DNA from 3 places in the Microbaculum marinisediminis genome. Region 3 is predicted to be linked to each of the others. Evidence: predicted binding sites of a transcription regulator. Region 3 holds the regulator's gene; each other region holds the start of a gene.
The links. The regulator LexA, encoded in region 3, represses DNA repair genes until DNA is damaged. The targets are predictions, from matches to a motif close to TGTTCNNNNTGTGTTCNG.
Positions count from the first base shown of each region.

Region 1: MUB46_RS00435 (PA0069 family radical SAM protein) is a predicted target of LexA. The motif match lies at 2,582-2,599, and genes of this name have one in related genera.
Region 2: recA (recombinase RecA) is a predicted target of LexA. The motif match lies at 2,399-2,416, and genes of this name have one in related genera.

Region 1 covers NZ_JALIDZ010000001.1:83,081-87,698, reverse strand. The annotation lists gene MUB46_RS00450 (site-specific DNA-methyltransferase) at 1-119, opposite strand, end outside; gene MUB46_RS00445 (ribonuclease HII) at 181-801, opposite strand; gene MUB46_RS00440 (VOC family protein) at 964-1,389, opposite strand; gene MUB46_RS00435 (PA0069 family radical SAM protein) at 1,416-2,558, opposite strand; gene MUB46_RS00430 (TIGR04283 family arsenosugar biosynthesis glycosyltransferase) at 2,672-3,364, shown strand; gene MUB46_RS00425 (TIGR04282 family arsenosugar biosynthesis glycosyltransferase) at 3,370-3,963, shown strand; gene MUB46_RS00420 (MBL fold metallo-hydrolase) at 3,990-4,618, opposite strand, start outside.
Region 2 covers NZ_JALIDZ010000005.1:140,964-145,581, forward strand. The annotation lists gene alaS (alanine--tRNA ligase) at 1-1,012, opposite strand, end outside; gene recA (recombinase RecA) at 1,222-2,313, opposite strand; gene MUB46_RS12195 (VOC family protein) at 2,786-3,229, opposite strand; gene cckA (cell cycle histidine kinase CckA) at 3,226-4,618, opposite strand, start outside.
Region 3 covers NZ_JALIDZ010000012.1:19,454-24,071, forward strand. The annotation lists gene moaC (cyclic pyranopterin monophosphate synthase MoaC) at 1-22, shown strand, start outside; gene MUB46_RS21055 (molybdopterin molybdotransferase MoeA) at 27-1,238, shown strand; gene MUB46_RS21060 (sulfotransferase family 2 domain-containing protein) at 1,260-2,081, opposite strand; gene lexA (transcriptional repressor LexA) at 2,339-3,058, shown strand; gene MUB46_RS21070 (ComEC/Rec2 family competence protein) at 3,090-4,618, opposite strand, start outside.

The sequences.
Region 1 (4,618 bases), on a different contig from region 3:
GACTTGGCCGGCAACGCTTCCAGCGTTGCGATGCAATCACCGATCAGGATCTCGTCGATATATCCGGCGGAAGCCGGGCCGGGCGTCTGGGACGCCCGGCTCCGTACGCATGAAGGCATTACTCACTCAACCCTTACGCAACTGATGAAGGGAGGATGTCCCAACAGGGTAAAGGTTGACTTAACTGGTAAATAAATCTGATTGCGACAGCGGCCGGAAGGTCATCCGGTGGATCGGGCAGGGGCCGACCCGCTTGAGCGCGTCGAGATGCTGGGCCGTTCCGTAGCCCCGGTTTCTCTCGAATCCGTAATCGGGATGGGCGCTGGCGAGCCGGTCCATCATGCGGTCGCGGGTGACTTTCGCCACGATCGAGGCCGCCGCGATGGACAGGCAAAGCGCGTCGCCGTCGACCACCGCCTCGCCGGGGCAGGGGGAACCGGGCAGGTCGCGCCCGTCGACGAGGATGTAGTCGGCTGGCCTGGCAAGCCCGGCGATTGCCCGGCGCATGGCCAGAAGTGTCGCCTGGCGGATGTTGATCTTGTCGATGACCGACGCCGAGGTTCCGGCGGCGCAGACGGTCGCCGTCTTCAGGATTTCGTCGAACAGGGCCTCGCGCCGCGCCGCGCTCAACGCCTTTGAATCGGCAAGGCCGTCCGGGATGCGCTCCGGATCGAGGATCACGGCAGCGGCGACGACGGGGCCCGCCAGCGGCCCGCGGCCGGCCTCGTCGATGCCCGCGACAAAACCCGCGCCCGTTTCGAGCGCCCGTTGCTCACGGCTGAAATCCGCTGCTGTTCCCATGGCCGCGATCGTTCCGCGACTCGCGCGAAAAAAGCAATGGCGCCAGGGGGGCAGCCAGAGGGGAAGGGGCCGGCCGGCGAGGGGGCTTCGCCGGCCGGCGGGCACAGGTCGCTTGAGTGAAAGGGCGGCCACGACCTGCAAGGAAACCGGTAAAGGCGGGTCTCAGCCGGGAAGCTGCACCCGTCCGTCCTGGTCGAGCGACCAGAACGGGTTGTGGGAGATCTCCCAGAGATGGCCGTCGGGATCGGCGAAATAGCCGGAGTAGCCGCCCCAGAAGGTTTCGGCGGCCTGCATGATCAGCCGCGCGCCGGCCGCTTCCGCCTCTTTCAGCAGGGCATCGACCGCGTCCGTGGAGGCGAGGTTCTGCGCCAGGGTTACGCGGCGAAACCCGTGTCCTTCCGCCGACAGCCCGGCATCCTCGGCAAGCGCCGCGGTGCCGTAGAGGGCGAACACCATGCCGCCGACATCGAAAAAGGCGACCGCGTCCAGGCTCTCCGAGGACCGCGTCCAGCCGAGCCGTTCATAGAATTCCGCCGACGCCTGTACGTCCGCGACGCCGAGAGTGATCACGCTGATGCGCTGGTCCAAGTGGCTTCTCCTCAATGTCTGGTTTTCTAGAACAGGCTCATCTGGTCGCCGGCCGCGAGCGGGCGCTCGAACAGATCGGTGCGCAGCTTGAACTTGGCGCGATTGAGCTTGTTGCGGTCCGCGGCAAGTTCGAAGCGTCGCCCGATGGTCCAGGCGAGCGGGCCCGAACCGGTCATCCGCTTGCCGAACTCAGACTGGTTGTGCTTGCCGTCGCGCGTCTGGGAAACGAGCGACATGACGCGGGCGGCCCGGTCCGGCGCGTTGTTTTCAAGCCATTCGACGAACAGGTCGCGCACTTCCAGCGGCAGCCGCAGCAGAATGTAGCCCGCTTCCGTGACGCCGGCCGCTGCCGCGGCCCCCAGGATCGACTCGATCTCCGAATCGTTGAGGGCGGGAATGACGGGGGCGACCAGAACGGCGGTCGGGATGCCGGCCTCGGCAAGCCGCATCAGCGCCTCCAGCCGGCGCGACGGCGTCGAGGCGCGCGGCTCCAGAGCCCGCGACAGCTTGCGGTCGAGGCTGGTCACCGAGAGCGCCACCTTGGCGAGGCCGCGCTCGGCCATGCGCGACAGGATGTCGATGTCGCGGGTCACCAGCGCGGACTTGGTGACGATGCCGACCGGATGATTGTAGCGGTCTAGCACCTCGAGGACCCGCCGGGTGATGCGCTGCTGCCGCTCGATCGGCTGATAGGGGTCGGTATTCGTCCCCAGCGCGATCATGGCCGGCGTGTAGTTCGGATTGGCGAGTTCCTTTTCCAGCAGCTCGGCAGCGTTCGGCTTGGCGAACAGCTTCGATTCGAAGTCGAGCCCCGGCGACAGCCCCATATAGGCGTGCGTCGGCCGCGCGTAGCAGTAGGCGCAGCCGTGTTCGCAGCCGCGATAGGGATTGATCGAGCGGTCGAAATTCACGTCCGGCGAGTCGTTGCGGGTGATGATGCGCTTCGGCTTTTCGATCGTCACCGTCGTCGCGAAGGGCGGCAGCTCGTCGAGCGAGCCCCAGCCGTCGTCGAAGATCGACCGCGCCAGCGTCTCGTAGCGGCCGGACAGGTTCGAGCCGGCGCCGCGCCCCCGCCGCCGCGTCTCGGCGATGCCGTCGCCGAGACGGCCAGGCCCGGGTTCCGCCGGTCCGGCCTCGATCCGTTCAGCAAGTGGGAATCGATCTGCCATGACCTGGACAATAAATCAGGATCAGGAACATAACAAGAACATCGTGCGGCTTTCGCCCAATTTTCCGTTATACCGGATGGCGCGGCCGCGCCCCCGCGATATAAACCGCTGTAATGCTTACGGTCGTGATCCCCACCCTGGAGTCCGAGCGCACCCTCGTCGGCACGCTGGCGACGCTGATCCCTGCGACGGTGGCCGGTGTCGTCTCGCAGGTGGTGATCGTGGACGGCGGATCGCGCGACGATACGCTCGCGATCGCCGACGAGCTGGGCTGCGACATCGTCTCCGCGCCGCGCGGTCGCGGCACCCAGCTCGCCGAGGGGGCGAGGGCCGCCCGCCAGCCCTGGATTCTGTTCCTGCATTCCGACACCAGGCTCGACGAGGGCTGGCACCGGGAGGCGGCAAGCTTCATCGAACGGGTCGAATCCAGGAACGAGGCCGACCGTCGCGCCGCCGTATTCGGGTTCGCGCTGGACGACTACGGTTTTTCGGCGCGTCTGCTGGAGGTGATCGTGCGGGTCCGCTGCGCCCTGTTCGCGTTGCCCTATGGCGACCAGGGCCTGCTGATCTCGCGCCGTCATTACGACCGGCTCGGCGGCTTCAAGCCGATTCCGCTTATGGAGGATGTCGATCTGGTGCGCCGCATCGGCAGGCGCGGCCTCGTCTATCTGCGCGCCCGCGCCGTCACCAGCGCCGCGCGCTACCGTCGCGAGGGCTATCTGCGCCGCATGGCCCGCAACGCCGGCTGCCTCACCTTGTTCTTCCTGCGCGTGCCGCCGCGCCTCATCGCGCGCGTCTACGGCTGATCCCGGTGAACCGCTGGCTGGTGGTGATGGCGAAACAGCCGCGTGCCGGCCGCGTGAAGTCGCGCCTGGCGCGGGATGTCGGCGCGGTCGAGGCGACCCGGTTCTATCGCGTCACGCTGCAACGCCTGATCCGCCGGCTCGGTCGCGATCGGCGCTGGACGACCGTGCTCGCCGTTTCCCCCGACAGCGCGGCGGGCGATCCCGTGTGGCCGCGCGGCGTGCCGGTGATCGGCCAGGGCGAGGGCGACATCGGAGACCGCATGCAGGCCGTCATGGACCGTCTGCCGCCGGGCCCGGCGACCATCGTCGGCAGCGACATTCCCGGCATCGAGCCGGGTCATGTCGCCGACGCGTTCCATAAACTGGGGCGACACGACGTGGTGTTCGGGCCGGCGACGGACGGTGGATACTGGCTCGCAGGGCTCAGGCGCCGCCCCCGCGTGCCGCGCCTTTTTGACGCCGTACGCTGGTCGACAAAGCACGCGCTTAAGGACACGTTGCGAAACTGCGGCGCCCTGTCGGTCGGCTTCGCCGCGACGCTGTCGGATGTCGACGATGTCGGGGACTGGCGGCGATGGCGACGGGGCGACCCGCGATAGGCCGCCCCGTCTGTATATCGTCGCGCCTACAGGCGCAGCTGATAGCTCACCGGCACCCAGCGGTAGCCGTCGCCGACCTTTTCGACATAGCCGACGGCGGGAAACGGCATGTGATAGCCGGTAACCGGAATCCTGTCGGTCGCCGCCATGTCGAGCACCGCCTTGCGCGTCTTCACGGCCTGGTCCTTGTCGATATCGAAGGAGACGTGCCAGTCCGGCCTCTGGAGCGACACGATGTAGTGGTTGGTGACGTCGCCCCACAACAGGAACGGTCTGCCGGCGCTCTCGATCATGTAGGCGGTATGGCCCGGCGTATGGCCCGGTGTGCCAACCGCGCGGATGCCGGTGGCGACATCCGCACCATCCTTGATGAAGGTCGCCTTCTCCACATGCGGCACCACGTTCGCCGCCGTCAGTTTCGCCACGCCTTCGGCTGGCGTTCCCATCCGGTCCGACGATGTCCAGAAGGCGTATTCCGTCTCCGGGATCACGTAGCGCGCGTTGGCGAACAGCGGCTTTCCCTCTTCCATCAGCCCGCCGATGTGGTCGGGATGGAAATGGGTCAGGACCACCACGTCGATCTGGTCGGGCGAATAGCCGGCCGCCGACAGCATCGAGGCGAGCTTGCCCGCGTTCGGCCGTCGGCCGGCGCCGT
Region 2 (4,618 bases), on a different contig from region 3:
AGGCGCGGCCCATCTCGGCGACGAGGACGGGGACCAGGCGCCACAGCAGCGGCTCGCGGACGCCGAGCAGCTCGGCGTGGCGCATGGCGCGGCGCATGATGCGGCGCAGGACGTAGCCGCGGCCCTCGTTGGAAGGCAGCACGCCGTCGGCGATCAGGAAGGCTGAGGCGCGCAGGTGGTCGGCGATGACGCGGTGGCTCGGCCCGTGCGCGCCCTCGGCCGGCACGCCGGTCAGCTCGACGGAGGCCGCGATCAGGTGGCGGAACAGGTCGATCTGGTAGTTGTCGTGGGTGCCCTGCAGCACCGCGGCGATGCGCTCCAGCCCCATGCCGGTGTCGATCGAGGGCCGCGGCAGGGACACGCGCTCGTCCGGCGTGACCTGCTCGAACTGCATGAACACGAGATTCCAGATCTCAATAAACCGATCCCCATCCTCATCCGGGCTGCCGGGGGGGCCGCCGGGGATATGGGGGCCGTGGTCGAAGAAGATCTCGGAGCAGGGGCCGCAGGGGCCGGTCTCGCCCATCGCCCAGAAATTGTCGCTCGTGGGAATGCGGATGATCTTGTCGTCGGACAGGCCGGCGATCTTCTTCCACAGGCCGTGCGCCTCGTCGTCCTCGGCGTAGACGGTGACGATCAGGCGGTCCCTGTCGAGGCCGAACTCGCGGGTGACGAGGTTCCAGGCCAGCTCGATGGCGAGATCCTTGAAGTAGTCGCCGAACGAGAAATTGCCGAGCATCTCGAAGAAGGTGTGATGCCGGGCGGTGTAGCCGACATTGTCGAGATCGTTGTGCTTGCCGCCGGCGCGCACGCACTTCTGGGCCGTCACCGCGCGGGAGTAGGGCCGGTGCTCGGCGCCGGTGAAGACGTTCTTGAACTGCACCATGCCGGCGTTGGTGAACATCAACGTGGGATCGTTGCGGGGCACGAGCGGGCTCGAGGCGACGATCTCGTGGCCGTTCTTGTTGAAGTAGTCGAGGAACGCGGTGCGGATCTCGTTGACGCCGGTCATCGGGCGGTACACCTGTCTTGCACTGGAAAGGGCCCTGCACTGAAAGTGTCGGGGCGGCGGGCCGATCCCGCCGGTCCGGCCAAATCGGACGGCCGCGCGTGGTTTTAGCGACGGGTCCGCAGGCTGTCCACAGGATCACATAAGCGAAACGGCGCATCGCACAAGGCGACGCGCCGTCCCGGCACGGAATTGCGATGGTGACGGGCCGGTCAGGCCTTCAGCGCGGCGTCGCCATCGTCAGCGGCCCCGTCATCACCGGACTTGCTGGCCAGGGAGATCGAAAGACCCGCATTCTGGCGGATCGCCGTCTCGATCTCGTTGGCGATCTCGGGGTTGTCGCGCAGGAACTGCTTGGAGTTCTCGCGGCCCTGGCCGAGGCGCTGGCTGTCGTAGGAGAACCAGGCGCCGGATTTCTCGACGACGCCGGCCTTGACGCCGAGGTCGAGCAGCTCGCCGGTCTTGGAGATACCCTCGCCATACATGATGTCGAACTCGATCTCGCGGAAGGGCGGGGCGAGCTTGTTCTTCACCACCTTCACGCGGGTCTGGTTTCCGACGACCTCGTCGCGGTCCTTGATGGCGCCGATGCGGCGGATGTCGAGGCGGACGGAGGCATAGAACTTGAGCGCGTTGCCGCCGGTGGTGGTCTCGGGGCTGCCGAACATCACGCCGATCTTCATGCGGATCTGGTTGATGAAGATGACCATGGTGTTGGAGCGGGAGATGGAGCTGGTCAGCTTCCTGAGCGCCTGGCTCATCAGGCGGGCCTGCATGCCGGGCAGGGAGTCGCCCATCTCGCCTTCCAGCTCGGCGCGCGGGGTCAGCGCCGCGACGGAGTCGATGACGAGAACGTCGATCGCGCCGGAGCGCACCAGCGTGTCGGCGATCTCGAGCGCCTGCTCGCCGGTGTCGGGCTGGGAGATCAGCAGGTCGTCGACACTGACGCCGAGCTTCTTGGCATAGGTCGGGTCGAGGGCGTGCTCGGCGTCGACAAAGGCGCAGATGCCGCCGCGCTTCTGGGCTTCGGCGACCGTGTGCAGCGCCAGCGTCGTCTTGCCGGAGGATTCCGGCCCGTAGATCTCGACGACGCGGCCGCGCGGCAGGCCACCGATGCCGAGTGCGATATCGAGGCCAAGCGACCCGGTCGGGATCGCGGCGATCTCGACGACCTTGCCGTCCTGGCCCAGCCGCATGATCGAGCCCTTGCCGAAGTGGCGTTCGATCTGTCCGAGCGCGGCTTCGAGTGCCTTGTTCTTGTCCATTCCGTCTCCTTCAACGACGCGCAGCGGAGATACAGCCATCGGTCCCACTCCTTATTCCACAAGGGGCTCGTGATTCACCAGAGCGAATGCGATCCGGTTGTGAAGAATGTACCCGGTTTGTTCCATGAACACAATAGGAACATCTTGCCGGGGTTGGTTCGGCGGTGTGGCCGTGGTTCGGCAGGTTGTCGCGTGCCTAAGTCTTGGAGTGTTTCTGATAAACATGATCGATCACAATTCGAGACTGTGCGGTTATTGAGTTTAACAGCACGAACCAAGGCTATTTCGTCGTTGTCTATCGAGGCAAAAGGAGTAGCAAGGCAAAAAAGTAGGGATTTGTCCGGTTCGGCCAACAGGGTGAATTTCGCGGTACTTGTCACCGCGCTACAAACGCACTGGGGAAAGTTATCGGCCCGGTTTCCGGGCATCGACGATATCACCGTTATTGGGATCGGTCTTACGCTGAGATCGAAGTAGATACGGCCACAGTCGGTACACGGCCCGGGGAGTTTCACATATGCTTCCACAGCCGGCGCGGCGCCAGCTCCAGCAGGTGCCCGTCGGGATCGCGGAAATAGATGCTGCGGCCGCGCTTGTCGGGCCAGTCGACGGTGCTCTCGATCTCGATGCCGGCGGCGGCGAGATGTCTTTCCCAGGCGGCCAGGCTGCGGGCGGAGACGGCGAAGGCGATGTGGATCGGGCCGGAGCCGTCGTGCGGCGGAATGATGCCGCCCGGCAAGTGCGCCTCGACCGCGCTCGCGCCGCGCTTGAAGAGCAGCAGCACCCGGTCGTCGCCGACGGCGAAGGCGGCCATCCGCGCGTCGGAGAGGATTTCCGCAAACGCCATCGTGTCGGCGTAGAAGGCCCTGGCGATATCGAGATCCTCGACATAGAGCGCGGTCTCGAGGATTCCGTCGAGCGCAGGGGCCTTGCGTCTCGTTCGGGGGGCGGTCACGCCGACATCACCTCCTTAACGGTGGCCGCGAGTTCCTTCAGGTTGAACGGCTTGGGCAGGAAGTGGAACTGCTCGCCGCCCTCCAGGTTCTTGGCGAAGGCGTCCTCGGCATAGCCGGAGACGAAGATCACCTTCAGCTTGGGATTGCGCTTGCGCACTTCCTTCAGCAGCGTCGGCCCGTCCATCTCCGGCATCACCACGTCGGAGACGACCAGATCGACTGTGCCCTCGTGGCTGTCCATCACCTCGAGCGCGGCCACGCCGGTATCGGCCTCGAGCACGGTGTAGCCGCGCGAGGCGAGCGCCCGGGCGGCGAAGGCGCGGACCGCCTCCTCGTCCTCGACGAGCAGGATCGTGCCGCGTCCGGTCAGGTCCCTGGGCGCCTCTGCGGCGACTTCGCGCTTCGGTGCCGCTTCCTCTTCCGTGGGCACGTGACGGGGCAGGTAGATGCGGAAACACGTGCCCTTGCCCGGCGTGGAGTCGGCGAAGATGAAGCCGCCGGTCTGCTTGATGATGCCATAGACGGTCGACAGGCCGAGGCCGGTGCCCTTGCCGACCTCCTTGGTGGTGAAGAACGGATCGAAGATCTTGGCCATGACCTCCGGCGGCATGCCGGTGCCGGTGTCTTCGACCTCGAGCAGGACGTACTCGCCGGCCGGCATGGTGGCGTCGCCGCTGGTCATCGGCTCGTCGCGGCCGTCGTTGCGGGTCCGGATCGTCAGCTTGCCGCCTCCGGGCATGGCGTCGCGGGCGTTCACGGCGAGGTTGATGATCACCTGCTCGAGCTGGTTGACGTCGGCCCTGATCAGCCACAGGTCGCGGGCCTGGTCGAGGTTGAGCTCGACCTTGGCGCCGAGCAGGCGGGCGAGCAGGACCTGCATGTCGGCGGACATCACGTCGGCGAGCTTGAGGACCTGCGGCCGCAGGGTCTGGCGGCGCGAGAAGGCAAGCAGCTGCCGCACCAGGCCGGCGGCCCGGTTGGCGTTGTGCTTGATGTTCATGATGTCGTTGAACGAGGGATCGGTCGGCCGGTGATTGGCCAGCAGCAGGTCGGAAAAGCCGATGATCGCCGTCAGCACGTTGTTGAAATCGTGGGCGATGCCGCCGGCGAGCTGGCCCACCGCCTGCATCTTCTGGCCCTGGGCGAACTGGGCTTCCAGCGCCTTCTGCTCGGTGATGTCGAGGGCGTAGACGATCGCCGCCTCGCCGTCGCCGTCCTCGACCGGGCTGGCGTAGAACCGGGCGATGCGCACGGCGTCGCCGGCCACGGGCGCGTCGACGGGCTTCAGTTCGGCCTGGCCCGAGAACGCCGCATCGAGCGTGTCGAGCAGGGCCTCGCGGTCGCGGTCGCCGACGCAGTCGGCGATGTTGCGCACGCTGCGGTCCTTG
Region 3 (4,618 bases):
CGACAGCGGACAGGATGGCTGAGACCATGGCCCTCCTCCCGGTCGAAGAAGCCCTGCGGCGCATCGTCGACGGCGTTCCCCCCAGGCCCGCCGAGCGGGTGCCCCTTGACGACGCGCTGGACCGTGTCCTCGCCGAGGACATCGCCGCCAGGCGCACGCAGCCGCCATGGGACACCTCGGCGATGGACGGCTATGCGGTGCGCGCCGCCGACGTCGCGACCGTGCCCACAACACTGCGCGTAATCGGTGCGGCCCCTGCCGGCCATCCCTTCGAGGGAACAGTCGGGGCGGGCGAGGCCGTGCGGATCTTTACGGGAGCCCCCCTGCCCGATGGCGCCAACGCGATCGTCATCCAGGAAGATACCGAGCGCGCCGGCGACGAGGTCACCGTTCTTGAATCCTCCGGCATCGGCCGGTTCGTGCGCAAGCGCGGGCTCGACTTTGCCGAAGGCGACGTACTGCTCAGCGCCGGCCGCCGCGCCGACCCGCGCGCCATCGCCCTCGCCGCCGCGATGAACCATGCCGACCTGTCCGTTCATGGCCGGCCGAAAGTCGCAATCCTGTCGACCGGCGACGAGCTCGCCCTACCCGGCTCCGATCCCGGACCGGAAAAGATCATCGCGTCCAACGGCTTCGGGCTTGCGGCCATCGTCCGGCGGGCCGGCGGCATTCCCGTCGATCTCGGCATCGCCGCGGACGACCGTGAATCCCTCGCCGGTGCCGTCGCTAAGGCACGGAAGTCCGGGGCCGATGTTCTGGTGACCCTCGGCGGCGCATCCGTCGGCGAGCATGACATCGTCCAGGACGTTCTGGTCGCCGAAGGCCTGTCGCTCGATTTCTGGAAGATCGCCATGCGGCCCGGCAAGCCGCTGATGTTCGGCATGTTCGGCGCGAGCCGCTTCCTCGGACTGCCCGGCAATCCGGTCTCGGCGATGATCACCGCACGGCTGTTCCTCGTGCCGCTGATCCACGCGCTGTGCGGTCTCAGGGAAACCCAGTCCGGCGAGACCAACGCGCGCCTCGGGGCCGATCTCGGCGAAAACGATCAGCGCCAGGACTATCTGCGCGCGATGTCCAGCATCGATCCCGACGGCACCCTCGTCGTCACCCCCTTCGGCCGGCAGGACAGCTCCATGCTGGCCACGCTGGCCAGGGCCGATGCGCTGATCATCCGCCCGCCTTTCGCCCCGGCCGCGACGGCGGGCGAGACCTGCCGCGCGCTCCTGATGGATTTCTGAGGGCGGCCCTCGCGCGGCGCATCAGCGCCGGACGAGATGCTTCCGGCAATAGTCGTAAATCCGGTATTCCTGGCGCCAGAACGTCTTCAGGTTGTCGATGGCCTTTTCCGAAAGGGCCGGTCCTTTCGAAGGCGCCTGATGCTCGGTCTGAAAGGCCTCGGCGATCTGCTCGCGCGACAAGCCGGCGGGCTCAAGCAGACGGAAGACGTCGTCGTTCAGGTGCTCCAGCTCGGCGACGCAGTAGATCCTGTCGGCTGCCTCCTTCAACGGGGCAACGCCGCCGAGATGGAACGCATAGCCGCGCCGCAGATGCCCGATAGCCTGCATGGCGAATTCCGCGGCCGAACGCATCCGTTCGTCGTCGGTGACGAGCGCCTCGGCGAGATCGTTGGCGGTGGGGAAGTAGGAGAAGGCGACGGCCTCGTCCGTGCTCCAGGTGTGGTGATGCGCCGGCCGGCCGCTGCGAAGGCGACTGTTGAAACCGGACACGAAACGGGTCGACGGCTCGCGAATGACGAATCCGACCTTGCAGGACGGCGATTCTTCGAGAACCCGCTGCAGCGTGATCCGATGGCCGACTTTCTTGATCTTGATGTCCTGCCCGTCCTTCCGGAACTTCCTCAGGAACCGGCCGATCGACGTTCCACCCGTCTTGCCGATATGGAGGAGAACATAGTCCTCGAGAATGAGCGACTTCTTGCTCTTATTCGGTTTCCGTTTGGACTTTGATCCGAATGCACGCGGGATGACCATCCCCAATGCCCTTTCATGATATTTCTTTGCGACTGCCCGCGGCGACATAAGCTCGACCGACGTGATCTGGCGGCTGGTGGGTATGGTCATCCGACCGGTTCGCCGGTATCCCTAGCCGGATCGGTCGAGGCTTACAATCGCGATGAACGACCGCGTGCCGCGACCCGCCAGGCCGGATGGTGGCCCCTCGCCGACCCGCACGATCCCGGAGCAGCGCGCCCCCGTGCCCACACTGCGTCCATGCGATATTTGCCATTGCCGAACACAACAAGAACATGTATGTTTGTTCTTGATTTGTACACAATCCGGCGCCCAAAGACGGGCGGAAGCGGCAACGGGAGCGCGCAATGCTCACGCGGAAACAGCATGAATTGCTGATGTTCATCCATGAACGTCTCAAGGAATCGGGCGTGCCCCCGTCCTTCGATGAGATGAAGGAAGCGCTGGACTTGCGCTCGAAGTCGGGCATCCATCGACTGATCACGGCGCTCGAGGAGCGCGGCTTCATCCGACGCCTGCCGCATCGCGCCCGCGCGCTCGAAATCGTCCGGCTGCCCGAGTCGGTGGCGCCGGGGCTAGCCGCGCGCGGCCGCGGATTCGCGCCGAGCGTCATCGAGGGAAGTCTCGGCAAGACACCGCCGCCACCCCCGCCGGAGCCGGTAGAGACCGAGGCCGCCAACTCGAACGCGGTGGCCGTCCCGGTCATGGGCCGCATCGCCGCGGGCACGCCGATCTCGGCGATCCAGAACCACAGCCATTCGATCCAGGTGCCGGTCGAGCTTCTGTCGAAGGGCGAACATTTCGCCCTGGAGGTGCGCGGCGACTCGATGGTCGACGCTGGCATCCTCGACGGCGACACGGTCCTGATCCGCAAGACGGATGCCGCCGACACCGGCGACATCGTGGTGGCGCTGATCGACGACGAGGAAGCGACGTTGAAGCGCCTGCGCCGCAAGGGCGCGTCGATCGCCCTGGAAGCGGCCAACCCGGCCTACGAGACACGGATCTTCGGTCCGGATCGGGTTGCCATTCAGGGCCGGCTGGTCGGCCTCATCCGCCAGTACTGACGACGCCTGCCGGGCTCAGCAGCTCGGGGGCTTAGGGTCCCCGGCGCGTCCAGGGACGATCGCCGGACCGGTCCGCCGCCGTCTCGATGGCAATGCCGTTGGCCGTCTTCGTGAGCGTGATCGCGCCGGACCGCGCGGCATCCTGCGGACCGATCACGATGGCGTCGTCCCTGCACCACTGAGGCGGCGAGATCGGTGTGACGACGACGTCCGCCCAGGCGCAATCCTCCGCGAACGCCACCGGATCGCTCACGTAGGAAACACGCAGACGACCATTGTCGGCGACGCAGGCCCACGTATCGCAGGCCGCCCGTCGTCGCGGGGTCCCCTCGGGCACGAGTCCGGCGCTGCGCAGCCAAACCTCCACCTCGTAGTCCGATCCGGGCTTTGGCAGGAACGCCAGCGCGCCGTCCTGCATTCTCAGCGCCGCCATCCGTAGGTCCCGCGCGACGAAGAGGTCCGGCGGGTCGGAGACCGCACTCAAGACGACGCCGGCCGCAATGAACGGCACCCCCAGGAGGCGCACGCCCGTGCGCCAAAGCAACAGCCAGAGCCCGCCGGAAATCGTCAGGAGCAACGCGGCCACGGGCACCTGCGAGACCATGCGCACCGCCCCCTCCCAGCCGGCGACCGCCCTCGCCACGGCGAGAACGCCCTCGATCCCCAGCCCCATCGGGACAAGCGCGAGGCCTTCCAGGCCGAAGGGCATGAGCAGCACCGCGGCAAGCGCGGACGGCATGACCAGCACGCTGACGAGCGGCATCGCGGCGACATTGGCGATCAACCCGTAGACCGCCACGCGGTTGAAGTGATAGGCGGCGAACGGCCCCGTCGCCAGCCCGGCTATCAGCGCGGTGAACACGAGCCCGAGCACCGCCCGGACGAGAAAGCGGACCGGCGGCGCCATCGCGCTTTCACTCCGCGAAAGCGACCACCACCGCAACGCCTCGTAGGCCGAGACCAGGGCGACGGTCGCGGCGAACGACATCTGGAAGCTCGCCGTCACCAAGGCTTCGGGCGTCAGCACGAGCACGATCGATGCGGCGATCGCGACGTTGCGCAGGGTGATCGCCGGCCGGTCGAGCAGCACGGCAACCAGCATGATCGCCGCCATGATGAAGGCGCGCTGCGTCGCGATCGAGGCGCCCGAGAGCACCAGGTAGCCGAGCCCGCCGATCAGGGCGATCGCCGCCGCCCACTTCTTGATCGGCCGGGTCAACGCGAGACTAGGCGATAGCGCCAGACAGGCACGGGTGAACCAGAACAGCGTGCCGACGACGAGCATCATGTGCAGGCCCGAGATCGCCAGGATGTGCGCCAGGCCGGAGGCGCGCAGCGCGTCCTCGTCGGCGTCCGGTATAGCGCCACGCTCGCCCGTCACGAGCGCGGCCGCGATCGCGCCGACGGAGCCGGGCAGCGACTGCCGGATTCGCGCCGCGATGTAAAGGCGCGTCCGCTCGATCGCGGTCCCGAGCCGCACTGGCAGTCCGACATCCCGCGCGGTCTGGACCGGTTTCGGCGCGCTGGTCAGGAACCCGACGCCGCCGATGCCGGCGAACC